2 linked regions of the Bacillus pumilus genome follow. The protein of the gene in region 2 binds, or shares a complex with, the protein of the main gene of each other region. Links are inferred from orthologs where the notes say so. Each region holds a gene or a part of one and is shown on either strand. Other genes may lie near its edges. The genes, in order: GPS65_RS13340 and GPS65_RS04340.

What was found.
Region 1: the proteins of GPS65_RS04340 (region 2) and GPS65_RS13340 are in contact, whole or in part, in a crystal structure (PDB 8WT4), measured with the Bacillus subtilis proteins. The link is inferred for Bacillus pumilus from one-to-one orthologs.

What each region holds. Positions count from the first base shown.
Region 1 is NZ_CP047089.1:2,704,545-2,719,582, reverse strand. What follows is about bases 44-2,745. They hold GPS65_RS13340 (DL-endopeptidase inhibitor IseA), read right to left. Parts: upstream 1,815-2,745; coding sequence 1,272-1,814; downstream 44-1,271. Other genes in these bases: lexA (transcriptional repressor LexA), read right to left, coding at 2,589-2,745; GPS65_RS13335 (hypothetical protein), read left to right, coding at 2,109-2,543; GPS65_RS13345 (STAS domain-containing protein), read left to right, coding at 392-1,240; GPS65_RS13350 (NucA/NucB deoxyribonuclease domain-containing protein), read left to right, coding at 44-253. Outside these bases: more of GPS65_RS13350, read left to right, coding at 1-43; more of lexA, read right to left, coding at 2,746-3,209; cell division suppressor protein YneA, read left to right, coding at 3,369-3,680; GPS65_RS13320 (YneB family resolvase-like protein), read left to right, coding at 3,698-4,345; GPS65_RS13315 (DUF896 domain-containing protein), read left to right, coding at 4,415-4,645; tkt (transketolase), read left to right, coding at 4,833-6,836; sporulation inhibitor of replication protein SirA, read left to right, coding at 7,034-7,480; GPS65_RS13300 (YneF family protein), read left to right, coding at 7,565-7,783; GPS65_RS13295 (aspartyl-phosphate phosphatase Spo0E family protein), read right to left, coding at 8,047-8,220; GPS65_RS13290 (cytochrome c biogenesis CcdA family protein), read left to right, coding at 8,429-9,136; GPS65_RS13285 (CcdC family protein), read left to right, coding at 9,231-9,713; GPS65_RS13280 (DUF2621 domain-containing protein), read right to left, coding at 9,734-10,162; GPS65_RS13275 (Hsp20/alpha crystallin family protein), read right to left, coding at 10,346-10,822; GPS65_RS13270 (small acid-soluble spore protein P), read right to left, coding at 10,925-11,071; small acid-soluble spore protein SspO, read right to left, coding at 11,088-11,234; aconitate hydratase AcnA, read left to right, coding at 11,455-14,184; and 3 more genes.
Region 2 is NZ_CP047089.1:864,232-879,518, forward strand. What follows is about bases 4,191-7,141. They hold GPS65_RS04340 (C40 family peptidase), read right to left. Parts: upstream 6,387-7,141; coding sequence 4,995-6,386; downstream 4,191-4,994. Other genes in these bases: trxB (thioredoxin-disulfide reductase), read right to left, coding at 4,191-4,761; GPS65_RS04345 (tetratricopeptide repeat protein), read right to left, coding at 6,750-7,141. In the rest of the region: GPS65_RS04310 (HPr family phosphocarrier protein), read right to left, coding at 1-107; DNA-binding protein WhiA, read right to left, coding at 134-1,084; GPS65_RS04320 (gluconeogenesis factor YvcK family protein), read right to left, coding at 1,102-2,061; RNase adapter RapZ, read right to left, coding at 2,062-2,949; GPS65_RS04330 (8-oxo-dGTP diphosphatase), read right to left, coding at 2,989-3,453; more of trxB, read right to left, coding at 3,811-4,190; more of GPS65_RS04345, read right to left, coding at 7,142-8,207; bifunctional phosphoribosyl-AMP cyclohydrolase/phosphoribosyl-ATP diphosphatase HisIE, read right to left, coding at 8,339-8,968; imidazole glycerol phosphate synthase subunit HisF, read right to left, coding at 8,965-9,723; hisA (1-(5-phosphoribosyl)-5-[(5-phosphoribosylamino)methylideneamino]imidazole-4-carboxamide isomerase), read right to left, coding at 9,720-10,457; imidazole glycerol phosphate synthase subunit HisH, read right to left, coding at 10,454-11,092; imidazoleglycerol-phosphate dehydratase HisB, read right to left, coding at 11,092-11,676; hisD (histidinol dehydrogenase), read right to left, coding at 11,673-12,962; hisG (ATP phosphoribosyltransferase), read right to left, coding at 12,959-13,600; GPS65_RS04385 (ATP phosphoribosyltransferase regulatory subunit), read right to left, coding at 13,593-14,768; GPS65_RS04390 (C39 family peptidase), read left to right, coding at 15,002-15,287. UniProt on the Bacillus subtilis protein: The C-terminal part of CwlO shows a cell wall hydrolytic DL-endopeptidase activity.

The sequences.
Region 1 (15,038 bases), 1.8 Mb from region 2 along the record:
AAAAGGGCATTCAGATGTGTGTACGATAGACCGAAATGGTGCAGATGCCCGCAGGCAAGAATCTTTAAAAGGCATTCCGACTAAACCAGGATTCGACCGAGATGAGTGGCCAATGGCCGTTTGTTTTGAAGGAGGAAAAGGGGCGAGTGTTCAATATGTCAGCCCTTCTGATAATAGGGGAGCAGGCTCATGGGTTGGACACCAGATGAGTGGGTATCCTGATGGGAAAAGAATATTATTTATTGTGAAATAAAACTAAAAGAGAGGCGCCTATGAGTAGGTGTCTTTTTTGTTCGCTAGAGCGTATTGGAGTTCGCAGGGACACAAGATTCAGTGTACAATTGACCTATAAGATACAATTCAATGACAGAATGTGAAGGGATATATGCTTATGGATAAGAACCGTGCATTATACGACTATTTCATGCAACATGCAGAGAAACTGACTGAAACTTGGTATGATTCAATTGAGGATGATGATCCAGAATCAATCTATCGTTCAACAGATTCCAGCATCATATCAGAGCTGAAACGGCAAAATCAAGATTATTACCAGCATTTTATACGTGCGCTTATTGAAGACAAGACGTATTTACATACTGAGTTTAAGAAGTGGTCTGAAGACTTAGCCAGTGATCCGAAGCATTTAAACACACCATTAGATTATGTTGTGAGAGAATACATGTCTAATCAAAGAGTGGTCCTTCATTACTTAAAAGAATTTATTAAGCAGCGCCAAGATGATATTGATATTGACCGCATCTTTTATTGGTATGATTTAATTTCAGAGGCATTTAATATTTCAATTCATGTGTTCATTCAGCAATACGTGAAAAATACAACGAAGAAGCTCGTGGCACAAAGAGACATGATTTACGAGCTAAGTTCACCTGTCATTGTTTTAAAAAGCCATATTGCGTTATTGCCGTTAGTAGGTGATATTGATACAGCGAGAGCAAAGATTATTTTAGAAAATACGCTGAAACAGTGCTCACAAAAAGGTGTGCAGCATTTATGTATTGATTTATCGGGCGTTGTCATTATTGATACAATGGTGGCTCAGCAAATTTTTGATCTTGTCACATCACTTCGGTTAATTGGAGTAGAGACAACCATTTCAGGAATCAGACCAGAAATTGCCCAAACCGCTGTACAGCTCGGGCTTCCTTTTAATGAATTTCGCACGGCAGCATCACTTGCTCACGCATTAGAACGCATGACTGAATTTTCTCCAATATAAAAACCAGGCCGATTAATGGCCTGGTTTTTATTTAGATAACAGCGTCAATTTTTGTGACTTTCCAATCTTTTTGTCCTTTTTCGAACGTAACTGTTCTTTTTACTTTGCGCCCGTCAAGTGTTGGGACAGTGAATTCATATGTGCGGACTGTTTGTTTGTTAGAGACAAGTTTAGGTGTTGCTTTATCCCAATTAAGCATATTGTCTCCGTCGCCAACTGGAACAGCCATTTTACCTTTATGAACAATGAACTGGTAGTCTTTTAAACCTTGATTGATGGCTTCTTTTGTGAAAACTTGAGATAGGTAGCTGTTTAGTTTTTTCTTTGTATCAAATGTTTTAGAAAGATAGTTGTAAGTCATGTCTTTATAGCTAAATGATTTTAATTTGTAATCAGAATGTTCCTTAATTTTGTAGCCTGACATCGCACTCCAAAAGTGTTCTCGTGCATCAAGGGCAATATGTAACGCTTCTTTATTTGTCAAAGTGGCTGGTTTTTTAGAAGCGGCCAATGTTGTAGATTGTAATGAGATCATAAGCATAATAGCAGTTAATAAAACGAATAATTTTTTCAAGGCAATTGCCTCCTTTTCTCAATGAAAACTTCTTATGTTACAAATGTTACAATAATTACAGTGATATTACAAGTGTTAAATTAAAATGTTTTTTATTTCTTTTCTTTCTATATATATAACGTTTGAGGGTGGCAAAAAGTTTTCATTTTTTTATTTTTTCTTTATATCTAGTATTTAACCGTTCTAAAGAAGAACAAAACGTTTTTTGGAAAAGTTTCTTTTTGGACGTTTAACACGCTTTTTCATTTATGTCATATACTATCGTGATGAATGACTAAGAAAGTGGTGTTGAATATGTATTATCCGTATGAAGGTATGTGGAATGGGTACTCATATGATAGGCAGATGCAAGGTTTTCCGTCGTTTCCTTCACAAGTTGGAGGATTTCCAGGATTCCCATTCGGGGGAGGAGGCACCGGGCACGGATCTAGTGGCTCAGCCCCGCCAGCTCCACCACAGCATATTATTTCGCAATATCAGCAAGCATTATCACAGCCTCAAAGCATGCAGTCACTAATTTCAGGGCAAACAGGTGGAGGGCAGCAATCGGTTCAATTCGCTGCGGGATGTAATAGAAGATGGACGATTGTCTTAATGAGAAACGGTCAAGTATTTTTAATGTATGTCTTATCTTCACAGCCTTTCGGGAGAACAACGGGCTTTATTTGGCCGAACTTTACATTTGGTTCCTTCCCAAGCTCGAGTATTCTTGCCTATTCTTGTTCATAAAAAAAAGCCGGTTCTCATCATTAGCTGATGAAATACCGGCTTTTTTTAGTGAATATTTCTAAATACGCCAATCACTTTACCTAGTATACTTACATTCTGTAAAATAATCGGTTCCATAGATGGGTTTTCTGGCTGTAATCTAAAGTGTGTATCTTCTTTATAAAAACGTTTCACTGTCGCTTCATCTTCCTCTGTCATGGCGACGACAATATCTCCATTGTTAGCAGTGCTTTGCTGACGCACAATGACATAGTCCTTGTCCAAAATGCCTGCATCAATCATACTTTCTCCCATAATTTCAAGCATAAACACTTGTTCATCCGGTGCTGCAAAAGTTTCAGGAAGAGGGAAGTATTCTTCTACATTCTCAACAGCCGTAATAGGCAAGCCTGCTGTTACTTTTCCGATGACTGGTACGTTCATTACAGCACTCTTTGGAATATTCAATTCCTCTTCATCTAGTACTTCGATCGCTCTAGGTTTTGTCGGGTCTCTTCTTATTAAGCCCTTCGTTTCTAGTCTAGCTAAATGTCCATGAACCGTTGAACTGGATGCTAGACCGACAGCTTCTCCAATTTCACGAACGGATGGGGGATAGCCCTTACTTTTTACTTCTTCTTTGATGAATGTCAGGATATCGAGTTGTCTTTTTGATAGCTTCGTCATCTTTTGCACCTCAAAACGTCAATTTTAAAGAAATTATAGCATGTTTTTCCTAACAGTACAAACATAGGTTCGAAAAAAACGTTTGACAGAAACGTTTGTTCGTATTTATAATAAGTGACAGAAAGAACGAACACACATTCTATTAGGAGAGATGACATTATGAGGTTAAAAGAATCTATTATTTTTATTGGGGTATTCTCATTCATCGTTGGCATATTTCTCTCACTTATTGCAGTCACAAGCCATAATGATCCAAATCAATATGTTAAAATAGAAGTTCAATCAGGTGATACGCTTTGGGGGTTAGCTGATCAAGTAAACGACAGCAAATCTATTGATAAAAATGCGTTTATTGACTGGGTCACTCAGCACAATGATCTTGCTTCAACAGAAATCCAGCCTGGTGACATCCTTGTCATACCAGTCAAAAAAGAGCATCCAGTCGTATATCAACTTGCAACAGTACAGTAGAAAGGTCGATTGAAGACATGAATGCAATCATCTATGCGAGAGTAAGCACTGTCAAAGAAGAGCAGGAAACCTCGCTGAAGAGACAAGAAGAAGAATTGCTGGCTTTAGCTGCTATGCACAAGATGAATGTGGTTAAAGTTATTAAAGAAAAAGCAAGCGGGTATGATCTAGATCGCGATGGTGTGTTTGATATGCTAGCTACACTAAGAGAAAAGTCAATTGATGCTGTTCTTATCCAGGATGAAACACGTCTCGGAAGAGGACAAGCAAAAATTGCGCTTCTTCATTGTCTTTTTAAAGAAAATGTGAAAGTGTACAGTACGTTTCATAGAGGGGAGCTTGAGCTTTCAGAAGCTGATGAAATGGTGATTGAGATCGTCGGAGTCGTTGAAGAATATCAACGAAAAATTCATAACCTGAAAATCAAGCGGGGAATGAGAAGAGCCGTAGAAGGCGGGTATCAGCCCGAACTGAATTTAAAACAGCAGGATCATGCGCCTGGCCGTGAGCGTATTGAAGTGCCGATTTCAGAAATTGTTCGATTAAGAAAGAACAACATGACCTTCGCCGAAATCGCAGCAACTCTTCAGGCACTAGGTTTTGACATTTCAAAAGCAACGGTTCATAGAAGGTATCAAGAATATGAAAAAGGTTTGATCACCTAAAGCTTGATTTGTTGTCAAAGTGATCGATATTTAGTAGTATGTAGAGAAAATGTTTTAAAGGAGTTAGTCATGATTTCTAAAAATCAGCTTGCAAGAATCAATGAGCTTTCAAAAAAGTCAAAAGAGACCGGATTGTCAGACGCTGAAAAAACAGAACAAAAGCAATTAAGAGAAGAGTATTTAAAAGCTTTTCGTTCTTCTATGAAAAATACACTTAAAACCGTGAAAATCGTTGACCCTGAAGGAAACGATGTCACACCAGAAAAATTAAAAAGAGAAAGAGATCAAAACCTTCATTAAGCGTATGATTTCTTGAATTTTGAAAAGATGGGAAAAACATTCTCATCTTTTTTCATTTTTGCATAACTTTTTAGGTGATCGATAAACTAAATGTGATAAAATCACTCTTTTTCAGCGTGAAATAGTTGTGAAAAAAGGACAGTAGATTTATGATAATGGTGTACACAAGATACGGAAGGGGATTTATATGGAAACGATTGAATTGAAATCTATTGCAACAATACGTACTCTCTCCATAGACGCAATTGAAAAAGCGAATTCCGGTCACCCTGGAATGCCGATGGGTGCTGCACCAATGGCATACGCTTTATGGACGAATCACTTAAACGTAAGTCCGCAAAACCCAAATTGGTTTAACAGAGACCGTTTTGTATTATCTGCGGGACATGGTTCTATGCTTCTATATAGCATGCTTCATTTAAGCGGATACAACCTGAGCATCGATGATCTAAAACAATTCCGCCAATGGGGTAGCAAAACACCTGGACATCCTGAATTTGGACATACAGAAGGCGTAGATGCCACAACAGGTCCTTTAGGACAGGGGATTGCCATGGCAGTTGGTATGGCACTTGCAGAAAGACATCTTGCGGAAACGTATAACAAAGACAACTTTAATGTTGTAGATCACTATACATACAGCATTTGCGGAGATGGAGACTTAATGGAGGGGATTTCCTCTGAAGCTGCTTCCCTTGCTGGTCATTTAGGCTTAGGACGTTTAATTGTTCTTTATGATTCAAATGATATTTCTTTAGATGGCGACCTAGATCGTTCATTCTCTGAAAATGTGAAGAATCGTTTTGAAGCGATGAACTGGGAAGTTCTTTACGTAAAAGACGGCAACAACATTGAAGAAGTGACAGCTGCTATTGAAAAGGCAAAACAAAGCACAGACAGACCTACACTGATCGAAGTGAAAACAACCATCGGTTTCGGATCGCCAAACCGTGCAGGAACGTCTGGTGTGCATGGTGCACCACTTGGCAGCGACGAAGCAAAGCTGACGAAGGAAGCATACTCTTGGACGTTTGAAGAAGATTTCCATGTACCTTCTGAAGTGTACGATCATTTCAAAGAAGCTGTAAAAGACGCTGGTCAGAAAAAAGAAGCAGCTTGGAATGAACAATTTGCGCAATATGAAAAAGAATACCCTGAGCTAGCAGCTCAATTGAAGCTTGCGATTGAAGGAAAGCTTCCTGAGAATTGGGATCAAGAGGTTCCTGTTTATGAAGCAGGCTCAAGTCTTGCCTCCCGCGCTTCTTCAGGCGAAGTCTTAAATGGCATTGCGAAGCAAGTACCTTTCTTCATTGGTGGTTCTGCTGACCTTGCAGGTTCAAACAAAACAACGATCAAAAACACAGACGATTTTGGGAAAGATCATTATGCCGGCAAGAACATTTGGTTCGGTGTCAGAGAATTTGCAATGGGTGCCGCATTAAACGGTATGGCACTTCACGGCGGCCTTCGTGTATTCGGCGGAACGTTCTTTGTTTTCTCAGATTACTTAAGACCAGCGATTCGTCTTGCTGCCTTAATGGGACTTCCAGTTACTTATGTCTTTACTCATGACAGTATCGCTGTTGGTGAAGATGGCCCGACGCATGAGCCGGTTGAACAGCTTGCTTCATTACGTGCGATGCCAAACCTTTCTGTCATTCGCCCTGCGGATGGGAACGAGACAGCTGCAGCGTGGAAACTTGCTGTATCTTCAACGGATAAACCGACAGCACTAGTTCTGACTCGTCAAAACCTTCCAACGATTGATCAAGCACCTGAGAAGGCATATGAAGGAGTAGAAAAGGGTGGATACGTTGTCGTGGAAGCAGCTGATGCACAGCCAGAAGCACTTCTACTCGCTTCTGGATCTGAGGTTGGTTTAGCGATTGAAGCGCAAAAGGCACTTGAAAAAGAGGGTATCCGCGCATCTGTTGTCAGTCTTCCTGCATGGGATCGATTCGATCAGCAGTCTGACGAATACAAAGAGTCAGTCCTTCCGACAGCAGTGCGGGCTCGTGTTGCGATTGAAATGGGAGCTTCACTTGGCTGGGAGCGTTACACTGGTCTCGATGGTGACGTAATTGCCATTGATAAATTTGGTGCATCTGCACCTGGTGAAACCATTATTGAGAAATACGGCTTTACGGTCAGCAATGTCGTCAGCCGTGTGAAAGCGAAGCTGAACAAATAATCAGTCTCCAAGCATCATGCTTTTTTTCAACTGTTTGCAGAGCATTTTCATCCGCTCTGCAAACTTTTTTCTTTTTTCTTGTTTTTTTGACAAAACTAGTTTCTTCTTGCTTCATATATAGACAATTCTTTCTTTCACATTTTTGTATAATACAAGCAATATACGAGATTGACGAAATGTGAAAGGAAGGGATAGACATGGAACGCCATTATTATATTTATTGGATTGAGGATGAATTTGCGCATCATTATTTTGGTAGAGAATCAATTTTGTTTCATTTGTTTGAGTCGTTACACTGGACGAATCGCACGGAAGATGAATTGGTGATGCTTGTGAAACAAGTGGATTACGTGACGAAACGAATCCCTGCTTTTCATATGCACCAGCGATTAATGAACAACTTAACGAATATTCACTATACACAAATTGGCTCGATATACAGCGCTTCCTTACCTGATGGAAAAGGAACGGCTGCATTTATCATAAAAGATCGCTATATCCAAATGTCTGCCACCGGCAGTTATGAAGCAGAAGCAGTGTTTTTTGAAGTGCTGAGAAAAATTAGTCCTTGCTTCCTTGCGATGGACTTCGGTTCAAAGAAGCACGGGTGGCTCAATCCGGTAAAAGTGAGGAATTTTGTTTAAAAAAATAAAATTGAACGCGAAATGTTGTATAATAGCCTTTTGTTTAGTACACTTTATACGAGACAACATGAAGGAGGAAGAATTATGGATTTATGGGTTGTCATCCTTGTAGGCGTTGTTGCACTGCTTGCAGGAGTTGCACTCGGATTCTTTATTGCTCGTAAGTATATGATGAGCTACTTGAAAAAGAATCCACCAATTAATGAACAAATGCTTCGAATGATGATGATGCAAATGGGCATGAAACCGTCCCAGAAGAAAATCAATCAAATGATGAAAGCCATGAACAACCAAGCGAAATAATACGTACGATATTATGATCATAGATGGAACATGGTTATAAAGAATGGACAAGCGTTGTCCCTTCTTTATTGAATTCACCTTCATCAGACGCTTTAAAACCACTGTACTTGCCTAAATGAAGCAGGGAAGGTGGTTTTTATTTTGGCTTCAACTTCCTTCTAAAAAAACAAAAACCCCTGTGATCAGAGGTTTTGTTTCGTTTATGTTCACACATATCAACTGATCTAAAAATCGTGCGGCATGACAAATTCCATGAGATATGATTAGTTGGCTGAGTTTGAGTGTAAGTGTCGTTGATATTGTAAGAGGAGATGATCTAGCTGCTGGCTATGTTCGATGGTCACTGTTGATGTCATCCCATTGTGCAAGACAACTTTCATCAGCTCTTCTCTTTTTTCTTCGATTTGAGTTAATAATGATGTTTTTACCAAAGTCATGTTCCTTTCATGCAAATCTTGATAAAAAGAATCGATTCTATTATATCCATTTTAAGGTTTATTTTCAAATTTAAAGGATTCGTTATCTTGATGTCAAATTAAATTATATAAGGTTTTAAGAGAATAGACCATCTTTATTGAGAGGATGTAAAAAAAATGAAATGATTTTGTCATCTCTTATTGTATATTGTAAGAAGGGGGTGTTCTTTTGACAGATTTGAATTTCTTTTTAGCCTTTGGAGCAGGGTTCCTTTCTTTTATCTCACCATGCTGTCTGCCGCTTTATCCAGCCTTTTTATCTTATATTACGGGTGTTAGTATGGATGAAGTGAAATCTGAGAAGGTGATGCTGAGAAGAAGAAGTCTACTTCATACTTTATTCTTTTTAGTTGGGTTCTCTATTATCTTTATTGCGATTGGCTTTGGGACATCGTTTGTTGGGAAGTTTTTTGATGATTACCATCAAGCCATTCGTCAGGTTGGAGCCATTCTTATTATTTTCTTTGGCTTTATGACGCTCGGGGTATTTCAGCCTTCATTCCTCATGGGAGAAAAGAGAATGCAGTTCAAAAACCGACCTGCGGGTTTTTTTGGGTCGATTCTCATCGGAATGGGCTTTGCCGCTGGATGGACACCTTGTACAGGACCAATTTTATCTGCCGTTATCGCGCTTGCTAGTAACAATCCAGAGTCGGCTGTGCCTTATATGATTGCATATGTCCTTGGCTTTGCCGTCCCGTTTTTTATTCTATCTTTCTTCATCACGAAAATGGCATGGATCAGAAAGCGTCAGCAGCTTATCATGAAAATTGGTGGGATCATTATGATTGTGGTAGGGTTATTGCTGTTCTTTGATCTTCTCACATGGATTATCATCATGTTCTCTTCCTTATTTGGCGGATTTACTGGCTTTTGAAATCGTTTTCTACAGTCGCGGCGAATGGTTTTTTTTCGTCAATTGGAGTATATTATACATAGGCTGACCTTAAAGAATAAAGGAATGATTTGATATGATGGTCTTAATCTCTTCTATAATTGCGGTATGTATGGCGGTAGCTGTTATGTTTATTCGCATTAAGTCATCTGCAAAACCGGCAACTGCGAAAAAAATTATATTACCTCCTATTTTCATGAGCACTGGTGCATTGATGTTTTTTGTTCCAATGTTTCAGGTAACTGGGGCTGAATTTCTCGAGGCAATCACAGTGGGGATGTTTTTCTCCATCTTTTTAATCAAAACATCAAAGTTTGAAATTAGAGGGAATGAGATTTACTTAAAGCGGTCAAAAGCATTTGTGTTTATTCTCATTGGACTTCTTGTTCTTCGTATCGGAATGAAGACGATCCTGAGTTCTTCTATTGATTATGGCTCTCTAAGCGGAATGTTTTGGATACTTGCCTTTGGCATGATTGTGCCTTGGCGCGTTGCCATGTATTTGTCGTTTAGAAAGATGTCTAAGCAATTAGATCCACAACAGGTTCAAATGAATTAAACCTCCTTTTTATAAGGAGGTTATTTTAATAATGCTTCATATGGCGTATGATCGATGTTTTTTTCTTGAAGGCGCTTCAATAAAAACTTATGATCACGCTTTGGTGTAGCGATAATATAGCCGCGAATGATTAAGTCTAAATTAATGCTGGCAGCTTGTTCTTTTAATGCCAACTCGCCAATTTTTCCTGCAATTTTTTCTTTGGCGACATCTCTAAACAGCTCTGGAACAGGTAAGACAAGTTCATTTAAAAGCTGTTTGTCTTCTTCCCGCCATAAATGGAGGCTCTTTTGAATATATTCATCCTGCCAATCAAGCTCTGATTTCCCATCTTCCTTCGGCAATCGTTTTAGAAATTTGCGAAACATAAAAAAGCCACCGATTGCGAGTAATCCGATCATCACCGTACCCCAAAATAAAATGAACCACAAAAACCAGCCGCTTAACATGTTCTCACTCCTTATACCCCTAGTATCTCTATCTTATTTTACATGAAGAGATGATAGAAGAAAATAACAAAAATGTATGTCTCTTATCTCTATGAACGCCTTTTTTCAGTCATAAGTGCCCATTTACTAGAAAGACCCAAACCATCTAGTAGAAAAAGAATACCTTATCATATAGCGATTCTACTATTTGGCCATGGTGGTTCGCAAAAGGTATTGACTTGACACGAACGGAAGAGAGCCCACCAAATGAAGGTGGGCTCTTAATGTTTGAAATGCGGGATTTGAAAAGAATGCACCGCTTGAATGGTCAGAACTTTTTTTAATTCTTATCGAAATGATTCGGTTTTCGTATTCTGTTTCAATCTCTTTGTCGTTCAAGCAAAAAGGGAGCATGACACTTTTTCCAATTGGCTGGTCGCCTTGATCATTTGGCTTTTGTACAGTGTAAGTGAGAGTGAGCTCATGTCCAGCGAAGGTCAGCTTTACATCAGTGATCGACAGAGTAGAGACATCAATCTCAACAATATAATCACGGCTTGTTTCATAAAGGTCAATTGGGAGGTGTTCATCATACCAGGCAAATGGATCGTCCATTAAAACATTGAGCCAATCGTCTATTTCAAGAAAATCAGAGGAATTCGATTGCTTTTCATTCTCCATAAACACTCCTCCATCACATCTCATAATAAATAATATGTTGAGAACTGAAATGTGTGAAAGACCTAAAACATCCCGCTTTGCAACGGGATGAGAGGAGAATGCTTACATATCGTGATGAGAATTGTGCTTTTGTCTTGTATGGTTACGGTTCTTCACTTTTTTACTGCCTGATAAGGGCTCAGGCTGTCCGCTTTGATGTTCTTTAGGCGAGTTTTGACGGATGTCTTTTCCTGTGTTTTTATTCGTCATGATACTGGCTCCTTTCTTATTGATTTTTTTTACGTTTTTTATTGTTTTGTCTTTGTTCTTCTGTTAAAACGAGCTGATCATCTTCAATATAGCCTGCACCATTTCCTTGGCTTTTGGCTGCGTTCATGCCGTTAATCACATGATTGGCTTTACGTTTTGTCATGTTCTATCACCTCAATTGTAGTATGAACCCGCTCTGCCTCGATTATGAAGAGTAATCATTTCCTAATGATAAGATAAACTTATTGAATTTAATAAAAGCATTGTTATTTACTTATGTATGAATTTGTTTTAAGATGAAATTGTGAGAAAATTGTGGTGAAATACGACGATTTTTCTGAGAATTGAAATTGATCTTGATCATCAAAAGGGGGATTTTGGATATGTCGAAACAGCAGCAAGTCGCTAAACAAGACGCTTTTCAATCTAGAAAAACGTTTTCGACAAATGGGAAAACGTATCACTATTATTCGTTAGAAGCACTAGAGAAACAAGGAATTGGAAATGTTTCTAAGCTGCCTTATTCCATTAAGGTACTTTTAGAATCAGTGCTTCGCCAAGTAGACGGTAGAGTGATCAAAAAGGAACACGTTGAAAACTTGGCAAAATGGGGAACTGCCGAGGTCAAAGAAATCGATGTTCCATTCAAACCTTCTCGTGTTATTTTACAAGACTTCACGGGTGTACCAGCCGTCGTTGACCTTGCTTCTTTAAGAAAAGCAATGGCAGATGTAGGTGGGGATCCGGATAAAATCAACCCTGAAATTCCAGTTGACCTTGTCATTGACCACTCAGTACAAGTTGATAAAGCTGGAACTGAAGATGCATTAAACATTAACATGGATTTAGAATTCGAACGTAACGCAGAGCGTTATAACTTCCTTAGCTGGGCAAAGAAAGCGTTTAATAATTATCAAGCTGTTCCGCCTGCAACAGGAATTGTTCACCAAGTAAACTTAGAGTACCTTGCAAGTGTTGTTCATGCGATTGAAGAAGATGGCGAGATCATCACTTATCCAGATACATTGGTTGGTACTGACTCTCATACAACCATGATCAATGGGATCGGCGTACTTGGATGGGGCGTTGGTGGTATTGAAGCGGAAGCTGGTATGCTAGGTCAGCCTTCATACTTCCCAGTACCAGAAGTCATTGGTGCTAAATTAGTTGGAGAGCTTCCAAACGGAACGACTGCAACTGACCTTGCACTAAAAGTGACACAAGTTCTTCGTGAAAAAGGCGTAGTGAACAAATTTGTTGAATTCTTCGGACCAGGCGTTGCACAGCTGCCGTTAGCGGATCGTGCAACGATTGCGAACATGGCGCCTGAATACGGGGCTACTTGCGGATTCTTCCCAGTAGATGAGGAAGCTCTTGCTTACCTTCGCCTGACTGGACGCGATGAAGAGCAAATTAATATCGTTGAAGAATATTCTCGCGCAAATGGCTTATTCTATACGCCAGATGCAGAAGAGCCAATTTTTACGGATGTTGTGGAAATTGATCTTTCTCAAATTGAATCAAACTTATCTGGTCCAAAGCGTCCACAAGATTTGATTCCACTTTCTAAAATGAAAGAGACTTTCCATGAGCACATTGAAAGCCCAGCTGGTAACCAAGGGTTTGGCTTAGAAAAATCAGAGCTGGATAAACAAATTGAATTTGATCTAGCAAATGGTGAAAAAGCTGTGATGAAGACAGGTGCAATTGCGATTGCAGCGATTACGAGCTGTACGAATACATCGAACCCATACGTCTTAATCGGAGCAGGTCTTGTTGCGAAGAAAGCAAGTGAGCTTGGTATGAAGGTGCCAAACTACGTGAAAACGTCACTAGCACCAGGTTCTAAGGTTGTGACAGGGTACCTCGTGAACTCAGGACTTCTTCCATACTTAAGAGACCTCGGGTTTAATATCGTTGGGTATGGCTGTACAACATGTATCGGAAACTCAGGACCGCTTGCACAAGAAATTGAGGATGCTGTCTCTGAAAATGATCTGCTGATCACTTCTGTTTTATCAGGTAACCGTAACTTTGAAGGACGTATCCATCCGCTTGTGAAAGGAAACTACCTTGCATCTCCACCATTAGTTGTGGCGTATGCACTTGCTGGTACGGTCAATATCGATTTAACAAAAGATCCTATCGGTGTGGACAAAAATGGTGAGAACGTTTATTTCAATGACATTTGGCCATCAATGGACGAAATCAACAGTGTCGTGAAAAGCACAGTTACACCTGAACTCTTCCGTTCAGAGTATGAAACTGTTTTTGACAACAATGAGCGCTGGAATGAAATTAAAACGACGGATGATGCATTGTACAAATGGGATGAAAATTCCACATACATTGATAACCCGCCATTCTTTGAAAACCTATCAGTTGAACCTGGTAAGGTTGAACCGCTTAAAGGCTTGCGCGTCGTTGCCAAGTTCGGTGACTCTGTGACGACTGACCATATTTCTCCAGCTGGAGCAATTGGTAAAGACACACCTGCGGGTAAATACTTGCAAGAAAGAGGCGTATCGCCTAGAGACTTTAACTCATACGGATCTCGCCGTGGTAACCACCATGTCATGATGAGAGGTACTTTTGCAAACATCCGTATTAAGAACCAAATCGCACCAGGAACAGAAGGCGGATATACAACTTATTGGCCAACTGGTGAAGTAACATCCATTTATGATGCATGCATGCGTTATAAAGAAGATGGTACCGGTCTTGCGATCTTAGCAGGTAAAGACTACGGAATGGGTTCTTCACGTGACTGGGCTGCAAAAGGAACAAACCTTCTTGGAATTAAATTTGTTCTAGCTGAAAGCTTTGAGCGTATCCACAGAAGTAACCTTGTCTTCATGGGTGTACTTCCTTTACAGTTTAAAGACGGAGAAAGTGCAGAAACTTATGGTCTAACAGGAACAGAAACATTTGAAGTTCATGTTGATGAAACTGTTCGTCCACGTGATCTTGTCACTGTCAAAGCAATTGATACAGATGGCAATGAGAAAACATTTGAAGTGGTTGTTCGTTTTGATAGTGAAGTCGAAATTGACTACTATCGTCATGGCGGTATCCTTCAAATGGTACTTCGTGAAAAATTGGCAAGCAACTAATACTCATACAGCAAAGAAGAGAAGGCGCCTAGACAGCTTTCTCTTCTTTTTTTAAAAATAGTGGAGGATCCATCATGTGGAAAAAAGGAATAGCAAGCGCTGTTTTACTTTTGTTGATTGGTTTACTTGTGTGGAATTTACTTGAACCAAAAGAGCCCGCAATCGGTCTTGAAAATGGGGATCAAGCCCCTGATTTTGAACTGAAAACCCTAGACGGTCAAACGGCCTCGTTATCTGATTATCAAGGGAAAAAGGTGCTCGTCAATTTTTGGGCGACATGGTGTAAGCCATGCAGGACAGAAATGCCGGATCTAGACGCAATTAGAAGCGAATATGATCAAGTCGAAGTACTTGCAGTGAATTTGACGACCACTGAAAAAAGTGTAGATCATGTTGCAGCATTTGCAGATGAATTAAAGCTGAGTTTTCCTATTTTATTGGATCAAAAAGGCATTCAAGCACGATATCAAGTGCTTTCTTACCCCACGACATACATATTAGATGAAAAAGGACGTATCATGTCTGTGAAGCATCAAATGCTGACAAAAAAAGAAATTGAGCAAGAGCTGGATCTATAATGATTCAGCTTTTTTGCTTATTTTCTAAATGTTTTGGCGAAAATGAAATACAAACAATGGAGGTGAGTACAATGAGAAGAAGAAAACGACGTACATTTGAAGAGCTTGTACTTGAAAATAAAAAAGAATTATTAAGCAATGAGGAATTTTTAAACCAGCTTGAAGAAAAGTTGGAAGAGCGTTTTAGACAGAAATAAGTTATGAATTCTCCTTTTTCGTTCATCCTAAAGAGGAGGGAGGGATGAATGATGGGTAGAGAGCATGATAAACAAGCGC
Region 2 (15,287 bases):
TCTAGAAAAATTTCAGCCCCAAAGCGATTCGCTTCCTGTACAAACAAAGCAGCGGGACGAGCCTGCAAGCCTGTTTTCAACTGGATGGTGACCGTTTTTTCCACCATATGATCTGCCTCCCTTTTTCATTCTCCTATTTGAGTGTAACAGCTTGTCCGTTTCGTAATTGTTCTGCAATTTGATCTAGCTTTCTTAAGCGGTGATTAATGCCTGATTTGCTGATCTTACCGCTTTCCACCATTTCTCCCAGTTCCTTTAGCGTGACCTCTTGATAGTCGACTCTTAGCTTTGCAATTTCACGCAGCTTATCTGGCAGGGCATCAAGTCCAATTTTTTCATCAATGAATTGAATGTTTTCGACCTGACGGAGCGATGCACCAATCGTTTTATTCAAGTTTGCTGTTTCACAATTGACGAGCCGGTTCACGGAGTTCCGCATATCACGGACGATCCGAACGTCTTCGAAGCGAAGAAGTGAATTATGCGCACCTACAACACTTAAGAATTCAGTGATTTTTTCGGCTTCTTTCATATATGTGATGTAGCCTTTTTTCCGCTCAAGTGTTTTACTGTTGAGATGAAATTGGTTCATCAACTCACAAAGGGCATCATTGTGTTCTTTATAGAGTGAAAAAATCTCAAGGTGATAGGAAGACGTTTCTGGGTTATTCACAGAACCGCCTGCTAAAAAAGCACCTCTCATATACGAGCGCTTACAGCATCTTTTCTTTACAAGCTCTTCTGAAATATTACGCTCAAATACAAATTGTTCACCTAATATTTTCAAATCCTCTAAAATGGTTTTCGCTCGTTCTACCAGTCTGACAATATACACATTATTCTTTTTTAATCTCATTTTCTTACGAACGAGCAACTCGACTGTGACATCATATTTCTTTTTTAGCAGCGTATAAATCCGCCTTGCGATCGCTGCGTTCTCCGTCTGTATATCTAGAATTAATTTTCGATTAGAGAAAGATAATGAACCGTTCATACGGATGAGGGCAGAAAGCTCTGCTTTTGTGCAGCAGTCCTTCACGTCCAGATTAGTCAGCTCTTTTTTTGTTTCGGATGCAAATGACATCCTTGCCACCCCCATTCCTATTTTTTCTTATGCAGCAGGTCGACAAGCAGCGCGGCTACTTTCAGCGTGTCGTGACGAATCACATGCTGGTCATATGTAATAATTTCCCCAGGGATGACTTCCAGTCCCATTGCCTTGAGTACATCTGTGTCGAACTGTACAGGCTGTGCCTGTTCTTCTGCATATTTTGCTTTGATCTCTTCTGGAATTTCTTTATTGTTCACAAAAATGGTATCAATAAATGGACGAACCATATGATCGTTTAATGCTTGCACATGATCAGCTGCACTGTAGGAAAGCGTTTCCCCTGGCTGCGTCATGACATTGCAAATATACACTTTTTTCGCCTTTGAGCGAATGACCTCTTCACCAATATGCGGTACAAGCAAGTTTGGCAAGATACTTGTATACAAGCTGCCTGGTCCAATCACAATCAAATCCGCTTCACGAATGACTTGAATCGATTCTGGGAGCGGCTCAATCGTATCAGGTGTGAGGAACACTCGTTTAATTCGCTCACCGTAGGTTGGGATTTTTGATTCTCCTGTTACCACTTGCCCATTTTCTAATTCAGCGTGTAGAACAACACTTGAATTCGCTGCTGGCAAGACTTTTCCTCTCACATTTAAGACCTTGCTCATTTCTGTGACGGCATGAAAAAAATCACCGGTTATATTTGTCATGGCCGCAAGAATGAGGTTGCCAAGAGAGTGACCTGTTAAGTCATTCCCTTTGTTAAAACGGTGCTGAAATAAGTCTTCTACAAGCGGTTCAACATCAGAGAGAGCTGCAAGGACATTTCGAATATCGCCTGGAGGCGGAATATTCAAATCATGGCGCAGTCTGCCTGAACTGCCTCCGTCATCAGCAACCGTTACAATAGCGGTAATGTCCACTGGCTTTGTTTTTAGCCCTCTGAGCAAAACAGATAAGCCAGTGCCCCCGCCAAGAATGACCACCTTTGGAAGTGTCGTCATCTATTTTCTACTTCTCTTTTCAATGTCCCGGTGAGTGACATGAGTGTAGTAGTCATTTTTAAAATACTCCGATAAGTAGTTCGCTAGCGTCACTGATCGGTGCTGTCCACCTGTACAGCCAATAGCGATCACAAGCTGACTTTTTCCTTCCCGTTTATAGGACGGAAGCATAAAGCTGAGAAGATCAATTAATTTCTCTGTGAATTTTTGTGTCTCGCTCCATTTCATTACATAGGAGCGCACTTCTTCATCGTTTCCAGTCTGTGGACGCATGCTCTCAATATAGTAAGGATTCGGCAGGAATCTTACATCAAATACAAGATCAGCATCAATCGGCAGACCGTATTTAAAACCGAAGGACATCACATTCACTGTAAACACCTGTCCTTGGCTTGTGGCAAAGTGCGCGACAATTTTTTCTCGAAGCTGTTTTGGCTTTAAATCCGATGTATCAAAAATCATCTGAGCTCGGCCTTTTAACTCTTCTAACAGATCGCGTTCCATCGCGATTCCTTCGAGCGGCAAACCTGTTGTCGCAAGAGGATGCGAACGTCTCGTTTCTTTGTATCTTGAGACAAGCACCTTATCGTTTGCATCTAGAAATAATATCCTTGGTGTGATCCAACCAAGATCACTCATTTCATCTAAGGCTGCAATTAAGCTGTCAAAGAATTCACGTCCTCGCAAATCCATCACAAGGGCAACCTTGCTCATCTTCGAATTCGATTCCTTCATGAGTTCTAGGAATTTAGGTAAAAGTGATGGCGGCAAGTTATCTACACAGAAGTACCCTAAATCTTCAAAGCTTTGAATGGCAACGGTTTTCCCCGCACCTGACATTCCAGTAATAATCACAAGCTGAATATCTTCTTGTTTGTGTGTATTCATGCCTGCTTCCTCTCCTTCTTTATAAAAACGGTTCATGTATTAGTCTCCTTGAGGATCTAACCGATAAGCAATCAATTCAAAATCAGGTGTATACGTAAAAGTACCATGCAGAAGTCCTTTTCCCTTTAGCATGAAATCAAGAATATGGGAATCTCCTGGCGCCATCGGTAAATGCGGCACATCCTTTGCTTCATGCCACTTTAAAATGCCTTCCTCTGACTCTGTCACGTTTTTTCCAGTAAATGAATCTGCCATAAAGGTGAACATCATCCACTCTTGAACGATTTGATCGCCTTCTTTTATGATAAAGGTAAAAACACCTTTTAACTGAGGATTTAAAATATAAATTCCTGTTTCTTCTCTATACTCTCGAACGACTGAATCCTTGACCGATTCTCCGCTTTCCATTTTGCCGCCCGGCGCTACCCACCAGCCCCGTCTTGGCTTTTGCAGCAAGAGAACTTGATCTTCGTGATGCAGCACACAATTGGTTACTCGTTGCATCAGCTGTCACCTACTCTTTTATGTCTTTAACTTATTATACAGGTTCATCCTGACTCCCACAATGAACATGCCCCTTCTTCATCGAAAACAGATCGAATTTCCTCTGAAAGGAGTGGCGGACAATTACTCTACTCTTTATTTTACAGCAACGAATGGTTCTCCATGCGTCATTTGTGAACATCTCTTGAATTTCTGATTTTAAGCAAAAAAAAGGACACGGATTCTCATCCGTGCCAAACATGTATTCCTTATAAAAGGGGGTCAATTACTAGTTTTATCATAACGGAAAATTATTTCACCCGTGTTACATTCCAGTTAAAAGCCCATGACGCTATATTAAGGATTTACGACAGCCTTTTATTTCGCTGCTTTCAGCTTTTCAGCAAGCTCTTCTACATAATGCTGAGCGCTTTGTGCGGCAATACTTCCGTCACCTGTTGCTGTCACAATTTGACGAAGTGTTTTTTCACGAATGTCACCAGCGGCGAAAATACCTTCCACTCTTGTTTCCATTCTTTCGTTTGTCTCGATATATCCTTCTTCATTTGTAATGCCGAGATTTTCAAATGGTTTAGATAATGGAAGCATCCCAATATAGATAAAGACCCCGTCTGTTTTAAAGTCTTCTTCTTCACCAGTCACCGTATCAATCAAGGTTACACTGCCGACTTTACCGTTCTCTTCATTAATCTGTTTAACGGTTTTGTTCCACATGAAGTCGATTTTTTCATTATCAAAAGCACGCGCTTGTAAAATGCTTTGGGCACGAAGCTTATCGCGTCTATGAACGATTGTTACTTTTGACGCAAAGCGTGTGAGGTACACACCCTCTTCTACCGCAGAGTCTCCTCCACCAATGACGACGAGCTCTTTGTTTTTGAAGAAAGCACCGTCACATACTGCACAGTAAGAGACGCCTCGTCCGCCAAGTTCTTTTTCACCTGGTGCACCGATTTTTTTGTATTCCGCACCTGCTGAAATAATGACAGAGCGTCCTTTGTATTCTTTTGAACCGGCTTTGACGATTTTGTACTCTTCACCGTCGACGATTTCTTTGATATCGCCATATGCATACTCAGCACCGAATTTCTTCGCATGGTCAAACATTTTATTTGAAAGTTCTGGCCCTAAAATGCTTTCAAAGCCAGGATAGTTCTCGACATCTTCCGTATTAGCCATTTGACCGCCTGGAATCCCTCTTTCAATCATCAATGTTGAAAGATTTCCACGTGATGTATAAACAGCGGCTGTCATTCCGGCAGGTCCCGCTCCAATGATGATCGTATCGTAGATTTTTTCTTCTGACACAACTGTCACTCCCTCTTCAATTGCTGCTAGCATTTCTTATTAGAATGCCCTTGGGTGATGCTTCCATTCATGACAGAAAGCATCAATTCCACTCTTACTTTTATTCCTTACCCATATCCTATTAAATCTGCGGATAATAAGCGAATCATTTGCTCATATCTTCAAAAAAAGAAAAAGCTTCCTTAAACTGCTGTTTAAGGAAGCCTGTTTACGGTTATATAGTAAGTAATGATTTATTCAACGACTCTTCTTACAACGCCATTGAAAGCTTTTTTCCAGTAAACATTGCTCATAGAGTCAACTGAAACACCGCGAGAGCTGTTATCGTTCAAGAATGTACCGTTTCCTAAGTAAATACCAACGTGTCCATTTACTTTATACGTATCAAAGAACACAAGGTCTCCGCGTTTCATGTCAGATGCACTTACAGCTCTTCCTTTACCTACAAGCGTATCTGTTGTTGTACCGCCAACTGGTCCAAGGTTGATGCCTGCTGATGCAAATGCCCAGCGAACGAATGAAGAACAGTCAAAACGACGTGCGTCAATATCAGCTTGTGATCTGCCGCCAGCCCATTTATATGGAGATTGTCCAACAATAGTAGAACCTGTGCTGATCGCCCCTTCGATTCCGCCTACGTTACTGCTGACAGGTGATCCACCGCCAGTAGATGGCTTCTTGCTTGGTGAACTGCTGTTGCTGTTATTATTGTTGTTGTTTGAAGATCCACTGTTACTGTTATTTGAAGACGGGCTGCTGTCGTTAGTTGAGCTATTGTCTTCTGCTTGAACACTAGCTTGACGCTGCTGTTGTCTTTGTACTTTTTCTTCTTTTGCTTTTTGAGCTGCTTCTCTCGCTTCTTTTTCAGCTTGTTTTTGAGCAGCGATTGTTGCGTCTTTTTCAGATGCAATGCTGTTAGCCTCACTGTTTAACTCGCTGATTTGAGAAGAAGCACTTCCTTTTTGCTTTTTCACTTGCTTGAATAGCTTGTCTTTTTCATCAAGCTGTTTATTCAAGTCAGTTTGAAGTGTTTCAAGCTTTGCAAGTGTCTTTTGAACATCTTCAAGCTTTGTGTTTAATTCGTTTTCAGACTTTTGAAGCTCAGCTTTGTCTTTTTCTTGCTCTTTAATGATTTCGCTGTCTGCATTGATCAGTGTAGACACTGCACCTGCACGACTGATGAAATCGCTAAAGCTTTTTGCTCCTAGTAATACATCTATGTATTTCGTAGAACCGCCGCTTTCTTGAAGCGCACGTACACGCTTTTTCAAGAATTTGTTTCTATCTTCAATACGTTTTTCAGTATCAGCAATGTCTTTTTTCAGTGCGTTGATTTCTTTTTTCGTTTGTTCATTTTCTTTTTGTTTTTCTTCAATTTGATCACTTGTTTTTAAAGCTTTCTCGTCAATTTCTTTTAGCTTTAGTGCAAGTGCCTCTTGTTTTGCTTCAAGCTTTGAAAGCTCATCTTTTTTCTTTTGAAGGTTTTTGTTAACCTCAGATTGCTTGCTGTCCAGTTCTTGTTTCTTTTGTTCAAAGTTCTGTGCGTTTGCTTCATGAGTAAATGGGATAAATAAACCGCTCGCTCCGATCACCGAAGCTAAACCGAAAGTAATAAACTTTTTCACGAATAGTTCCTCCTTTGACAATTTCCAAGCGACATGAGAAAGCAGCAAATTCTCTGCGACCAATCTGTGCTATCTATGTCTTTCTTCCTGATTGATCAGTCAGATGTTGACCAGATTGTTTCTATCACTAGGTGTTTCATTATGTATAGTAAAATATTTAAATATATGTCTTTGTTTTAATCCACGATTTTCATTATACATGAGACATCGACAAAATGAGCTAATATTTTTATTACATTTATGTTTCAAAAACATGTCGTGATTGTCATACTTCGCCAAATCCTTGCAAATCCCACCTTTTTAACCAAGAAAAAAGCATGACCTTTTCGGCCACGCTTCAATCTCATAAATCTATTTACCTATTTATTCAATTAATGAGCAAATGACTTGTTCGTATTTAGACAGTGTTTGAACACTGATTTGAAAAGAGGATGCAATCTCTTTTTTGCTAATAGACTCTTCTTGCTCCTGCATCCATACATAATAAGATGCTGCTGCCCATGCAGGCGCATTTTTCTTATCTACGCCAGAAGCACGTGCCTGCTGAATAATATGGAATAACCAAAAATAAGGCATATGACTGTCAGGCTGAACAGCTTCTTCCAAGCTGGATGCCGCCTGTTTTGCAAAAACCGCATCTTCTGAAAAAGACCGTTCTTCCATTTCACCTTCGTATAAGAGCAGTTCAATGAATTGCTGTTCGAAGGCTGTTTTCGCTGCGCGTGCATCAAGGACAGATTGAAGAACGTCACGTTCTCCTTTTTGTTTGCTTACATAGTACGCCGTCAGCCGCTCCTCAATGGAAACCATCGGCTCAGTCTCCTCAGGTTTATCCTGCCACGGCTTGATTTCATCTGCATCGATATCTTCTTCGACCATCTTATCCCAAACCGTCTGTGCAAGTGTTTTGTGACCTGTATAATAAGCTGCGCTTGCGAGCCAATATAGAAATGTACTATCACCTTGAAAGCCTGTTTTATACAAAGAATAAAGCCATTTAAAAGCCCATTCAAATTCTCCAACTAGGGCAAATGTTGCGCCAAGCTTATAACGCTGTTCACTTAATATTGGATACACGTGCGTTAATTGCTTTGCTAACGTATTGACCTTCTCTTCTTCTTTTTCATAATGATAGAAGACTAGCTGGTTGCAAAGTGCATGCAGATTACCCGGATTTTCATGTAGAACCCGGTTCAGCATCTCTTTCGCCTGATGGATTTGACCAGAATAAAAATAGGCCAATGCGAGATTATTATACGCTGACCAAAATTCTGGATACTCGACAATCATCTGTTCCAGCATCTCAATGGCTTCATCAAGCCTGCCGCTTTCTAGCAAGTGATTTGCTTGATCCTGCTTCACAATCAGGTCGTCCTGATCGTAAGGGAAATCTTCGTCCTCTTCGTCACTCATATCGAGCAGATCGAGAAGGTCATCATTTTCATCTGCAAATTCCCCGTTCTCTTCTAATGAAGCATAAGCAGTCGCTGACTTATATGCCTCTTGAAAGAGTCCTAGATTCGCATAATTATTGGCTTTAAAATAATGACACTCAGACATATTTTCATCAATATGCTCAAGGATGAAATCAAGCAGTTCATTTGATTGTTGGTAATGACCCATTTCAGTATAAATAATAGCTAGCTGTGACAGCATTTCTACATTTTCAGGCTCAAGTACGATCGCCCGCTGTATTAGCTTACTTGCTCTAGATAGATTTCTTTCTCTATAAGCTTTTAGACCTTTATGAAAAAAGTAATGCCCATCTTGGAATAGCTGGACCACTTGTGTGTGATTATTTTGAGAAGTGTATTTACTCACTGATACCCTCCATTTCGAACAGTGTACCGTGTGTAGTATAACATACTTCAAGAGTCGTCACATAGAACAAAAGAAAAGGAAGGATTTGTTTTTCAATTGGAAAATAAAAAGCCAGAGGTATCCCCGGCTTTTCACTCACCTTGATGACGTTTTTTTAATACTTTTAAAACATCATCAAGAGGCAATTGCTGTTCACACAATAACACAAGCAGGTGATACAGAAGATCGGCTGTTTCCCATTTCAATTCTTCTTGATCCCGGTTTTTCGCAGCAATGATGACCTCTGACGCTTCTTCCCCTACCTTTTTCAGGATTTTATCGACCCCTTTTTCAAATAGATAGGTTGTATAAGCGCCTTCTGGCATTTCAGCCTGACGTTTCGCAATCACCTGTTCAAGTTCATTTAAAATCGAAAAACGATCCTGCTCTTCCGTTTGACGTTTCTCGCCTTCTTCCGAAAAGCAGCTATAACTACCAGTATGGCACGCTGGTCCACTTGGTGTGACAAGAACAAGCAGCGCATCCTTGTCACAGTCATATCGAATGGATGTGACGCGCTGAGTATGTCCAGATGTGGCGCCTTTGTGCCAAAGCTCGTTTCTTGACCGGCTGTAAAACCATGTTTCCCCTGTCTCTATTGTTTTTTCATAGGATTCTTGATTCATATACGCCAATGTCAAGACTTCCTTACTTTGAGCATCCTGTACAATCGCAGGTATCAAGCCTGCCTCATTAAAGGATAATTCGTTTGCCTGTTTCATCTGACCTTCACCCCGTGTTCTTTCAAGTATGTCTTTACCTCTTGAATTGAAGTCTCTTTATAATGAAAAATGGAGGCTGCTAAAGCTGCATCCGCTTCTCCTTTTGTAAATGCCTCCAGCATATGCTGAGCATTGCCAGCGCCTCCTGAAGCAATGACAGGCACAGTGACAGCTTCTGACACAAGCTTTGTTAATCGATGATCAAAGCCCTTTTTCTCACCGTCGGCATCCATACTTGTGAGCAAGATCTCTCCTGCCCCCCTCAGCACGGCTTCTTTTGCCCAATCGCTTACCTCTATATCCGTTTGACGACGCCCTCCGTGTGTATAAACCATGTACGCTTTTTTCTCTTCAACGTACTTTGCATCTATTGCGACGACGATGCACTGGGAACCAAAAAAATCGGCACCTTCTGAAATCAATTCTGGTCTTAAAACTGCCGCTGTGTTCACAGATACTTTGTCTGCACCCGCTCTTAATATGCGCTTCATATCATCAAGGTGGTTAATTCCACCGCCTACCGTAAAAGGGATGGCAAGAGTGGACGCCACTTGCTTGACCACATCCACCATCGTTTTCCGGCCTTCATGAGAGGCAGAAATATCAAGAAAGACGAGTTCATCCGCCCCTTCCTCATCATATATCTGCGCTAATTCTACCGGATCACCAGCATCCTTTAAACCGAGGAATTGCACCCCTTTGACCACACGCCCTTCCTTCACATCGAGACATGGGATGATTCGTTTTGTCATCATACGCGGTCAAGCCCTTCAATTGCTTCTGCTAAAGTAAACCGCTCCGTATAAAGTGCCTTTCCAATGATCGCACCAGAAACGCCTGTCTGCTTTTGTGCTGACAGCTTTTGAAGATCAGCTACCGAACTGATACCACCTGAAGCAATGACTTGTTTGCCAGTCGCTTCTGCTAAGCGAACTGTACTTTCCACATTGGGACCCGCCAGCATGCCGTCCATTTGAATATCTGTGAAAATAAAGACCTCTGCGCCTTCCTTTGCCAATTCTTTGCCGAGATCCTCTGCCTTCACTTTCGACGTTTCAAGCCACCCCTCAGTCGATACGAATCCATTTCTCGCATCAATGCCAATCGCTATTTTCTCCCCATATTGCGCAAGCATTTTTTTCACAAAAGCAGGGTTAGAAACAGCCGAGCTGCCAAGGATGACCCGAGCTACGCCATTGTTTATATAAAAGGCAACGTCTTCTTCTGTCCGAATACCGCCACCAATTTGTACTTTTACATCTAAGGATGAAGCAATTGCCAGCACATGCTCATGATTGACGCGATTCCCCGCCTTCGCACCATCTAGGTCAACGAGATGAATCCACTTTGCTCCTTCATTTGCAAATCGCGTCGCCATATCGAGCGGTGAATCTCCATAAATGGTTTCTTGATCATAATCTCCTTGCACGAGCCGTACACATTTGCCATTCCTCATATCAATCGCTGGATACAATGTAAATTCACTCATTTGTTCACCCTCTGTTCGTTTGCTAGTTGAATAAATTGTTTGAGCAGCGCCATGCCCGTTGTACTGCTTTTTTCAGGGTGAAACTGTGCGCCTAGCACATTTCCCTTACCGACAATTGCTGGCACTTGAACGCCATAGTCTGCGCTTGCTAATTGCTCTTCTGGATTCATATCCCTCACATAATAAGAGTGAACAAAGTACGCAAATCCTTCTGGTACTCCGTCAAACAATGGGGAGGGCTGATGAAATGTGAGCTCATTCCACCCCATATGAGGCACCTTCAGCCTTTGCCCATCTTGTTCACGATCCTTTAAAAGAACGACCCGTCCTTTTAGCAGTCCCAACCCTTTCGTACGTCCTGCCTCTTCACTTTCTTCAAATAAAAGTTGCATCCCAAGGCAAATGCCAAATAGCAGCTTTCCTTCCTGCACGACTTGGTGGATAAATCCCTCAAGTCCTGTCTGTTTTAACAACTGCATCGCATCACGAAACGAACCGACCCCAGGCAAAATATAAGCATCTGCCTTTTTGAGCTCCTCCACATCAGCGGAGACAATATAACGGGCACCTGCTCGTGCCAGTGCTTTTGATACGCTAAACAAATTTCCCATTCCGTAATCAATGACGCCGATCATTAGAGCATCCCCTTTGTTGAAGGAATCCCTTTCACACGTGGATCAATGGTTGTTGCTTCATCTAAAGCACGTGCCATCGCTTTAAAAATCGCTTCAATCATGTGGTGCGTATTGGTTCCGTAGTGAACAATGACATGAAGATTTATACGGGCTTCTAACGCAAACTTCCAAAGAAATTCATGCACGAGCTCTGTATCAAATGTACCGACCTTTTGACTTGGGAAGGCCGCTCTCATTTCCAAATGAGGACGATTGCTTAAATCAACCACGACCTGAGCAAGCGTTTCATCCATTGGAACAAAACTCGATCCATATCGCTTGATTCCTTTTTTATCACCTAACGCTTCCTTAAACATTTGCCCAAGAACGATGCCAATATCTTCTGTTGTGTGGTGATCATCAACATCCGTATCTCCTTTCGCATCGACGGTCAAATTAAAGTGTCCATGCTTCGTGAATAGATCGAGCATGTGTGTCATAAAAGGGACATCTGTTTGAATATCCGCTTTTCCTTCTCCATCAATCTCTAACGCTAATGAAATATTCGTTTCATTTGTTTTTCTCTCTGTTTCCGCCTGTCTCATGACGATTCCTCCCGCTTTCTCGATTCAATCGATCTTGCATGCGCTTCGAGCCCTTCTAATCTGGCAAAAGCCGCAATGCTATCCCTGTGTGTCTCAAAGGCTTCTTGACTATACGAAATAATGCTCGTTTTCTTTTGAAAATCGGTCACACCGAGTGGGCTAGAAAATCTAGCTGTTCCGTTGGTTGGCAGCACGTGATTCGGTCCTGCAAAATAATCGCCTACCGGCTCAGGGCTATAACGCCCTAAAAAAATCGCCCCTGCATGCTTAATTTGACCAAGAAATGATTCTGGATAGGCTGTTAGCACCTCTAAATGCTCTGGCGCTAACTGATTGACGACGTCTACTGCACGATCCATGGAATCCGTCACGTATATACGGCCATGATGTTTTATGGATTGTGTGGCTATTGATTTTCTTGGTAAGGTGTCTAGCTGCGCTTGCACCTCAGCTTGCACGTTTTCCGCAAGTGTCTTAGACGGGGTGACCAAAATACTAGATGCTAGCGCATCATGCTCTGCCTGAGAAAGTAAATCAGCCGCCACCTCATGTGCTATAGCCGTGTCGTCTGCTAGAACCGCAATTTCACTTGGACCCGCAATCATATCAATATCGACCTGACCAAATACTTCCCGCTTTGCCAGTGCGACATAGATGTTACCTGGACCTGTAATTTTATCAACAGGCTGAATGGTTTCTGTTCCATAGGCAAGTGTCGCAATCGCCTGTGCACCGCCCATTTTATACATCTCAGAAATACCGAGCTCCTTCGCAGCAACGAGTACAGCATCAGATAGGCAACCGTCTTTCCCTGGTGGTGTCACAAGGACAATTCGCTGAACACCAGCGACAAGCGCCGGAATGACATTCATTAGAACAGATGATGGATAAGCAGCTGTTCCGCCGGGGACATACACACCAACTGCATCAAGCGGTGTCACCTTTTGTCCAAGCATCGAGCCATCTTGCTGATGATAAAACCACGAGGATGTTAACTGACGCTCATGGTATGTGCGAATATTGCGGATAGCTGTTTGGATCACCTGAACCATGGCTGGGTCCATGCGTTCGAAGGCTTTTGTCATTTCCTCCTCTGTGACAAGCGGATCTTCAAGCAGCACCCCATCAAATTGCTTTGTAAAAGACTGGACCGCTGGATCGCCATTTATTCTCACTTCTTGTATAATCCGCTGAACAGCCAAGCGCTGCTCTTCCTTGCCCGTATCTAAAGTCCGTTTGAGTGAGAGTGTGTCTGTGTCACCTTCTTTTATGTAGGTGATGTTCATGATGTTTCCTCCCCTTCAATGATTCTTGCAAGGCGTTGCGCCATTTCATCAATCACCGCATCCTTCATCCGATAGCTCACAGGATTGACTATAAACCGTGACGTAATATCACAAATATGCTCCGTTTCAACAAGACCGTTTTCCTTAAGTGTTTGACCTGTAGAGACAATATCAACAATACGATCGGCGAGTCCGATGAGCGGTGCTAATTCAATGGAACCATTCAGCTTAATGATTTCTACTTGCTCCCCTTGTTCTCTAAAATAGGAAGATGCGACATTTGGGTACTTTGTGGCGACACGCGGCGCAACACCACCCCAGCTGGCTCCTGGCAATCCAGCAACTGCTAAATGGCATTTACTGATGTTTAAATCAAGCACCTCGTACACATCACGAGCTTCTTCGAGCATGACATCCTTTCCTGCAATGCCCACATCGGCTACACCGTGCTCTACATAAGTCGTCACATCCATTGGTTTCGCTAAAATAAAGCGGAGGCTTTCTTCCGGTACATCAATGATTAACTTTCTTGAATCCTCGAATTCCTCTGGCAGTTGATAACCCGCCTGCCTTAACAGCCCTGCAGCCTCTTCAAATATTCGGCCCTTTGGCATCGCCATCGTCAACACTTTACCCATTTTGCTCTCCCTTTCTAGCGCCGATAAAATAAGTCACCTGCTCAAATGCCTTTGTCATCGCGTCAATATTTTCAATCCCTGCTAGGTCTTGCAGCACGATCTTTTTCCCTTTTGACCGCTCCTTTTCTGCAAAAGCAAAAGCTTCCAGTCTTTGTTCTTTACTAAAAATCACTGCCTCCTGCGGCTCATTGATTTCTTTTGCATCGAGCGCTTCAAGCAGACGGTCTAATCGAAGTCCGAACCCTGTAGCCGGTGCAGGTGCATCAAAATGAGCAAGCAATTGGTTATATCTGCCGCCACTTCCGATGACTGACCCAACATGATCAGCAAATACTTCAAACAAAATGCCCGTGTAGTAGCTCATATGACTCACCATGCTTAAATCGAGACGGATATATTCCGTACAGCCGTAATCTTCAAGTGTCTCCCAAAGCGACTTTAACTGCGCGAGCACCTCTTTTCCTTCTTGTGAAACGACGATTTCCTCTGCCCGCTCCGTGACTTCCCGGCCTCCTCTTAACTCTAAAAGCTGTAACAGCCTCGTTTTATCGATGGAGGAGAGTGGCAATTGCTTCACATGCTGACGGTATCCTACATAATTCTTTTCATATAAGAATCGGCGAAGGACGTTTGCACGCTCTGTATTTCCCAGCACATCTACAAATAACGTCTCTGCTAAAGCGACATGCCCAATTGCGATTTTGAAGGAATTGAGCCCAGCATTTTTTAATGCGAATACGACAAGCGCGATCACTTCAGCATCTGCACTAATCGAACCATCTCCAATCAACTCGATTCCGACCTGCTCAAATTCTGATGGTCTTCCGCCTTCTCTTTCCTGTGCCCGGAACACATTGGCCGCATACCCAACGCGAAGCGGAAACGCCTGTTCATGGAGCTTTGATGCCGCTACTCTCGCAATAGGTCCCGTCATATCAGGTCTGAGTACTAGGGTTTGCGCGTTCTGATCTAAAAGCTTAAAGAGCTGTGTATCTGTAATCGCCGATTGAACACCGACTGTATCGTAAAATTCAAGCGTTGGTGTCTCCATCAACCGGTAACCCCAACCATTCATGACCTCTGTTAAGGAATGTCTCACTTTTTTCTTCGTCTCATACAATCCTGGTAATGAATCCCGCATACCATACGGTTTCTCAAACATAAACATGTTCTTCTACACCTCCAACACATTAAAACAAAAAATTCCGAATCCTTTAGTTCGCTAATATGATAATATGCTAACAAAATAAAGTGATTAAATCAATCATTTTTATTTTCTCTCTATTTTCATGAAAAATTTGTGGAATTATTACATTCAAGTGACACCTGTCCCTTTTCTGCATGTTCGGTGAAAGAACGTGCTATAATACATAAAAATATTGAATAAAACAGGAGATTACAGTGAAGTTCATCCAGACATTAATCCTAACTTTGTTGTGCGCATGCCTTGTTTATTTCGGCTTTATATACGTGACACAAATCGACCAAGTCAAAAAGACAGCTTCACCACACGAAGCAGCCAAAGAAAAAGAAAACGATACGGCACTTGCAGCTGAAGAAACACGATCAACAAAAAAAACAGACGCTTCTTATTCTTCTTTAAAAGGAAGTAAAAAAGCCATGGACGTCATCCTCTACAATCAGATGGATGCCCCAAAGCTTTATAATGGATGCGAAGTCACAAGCT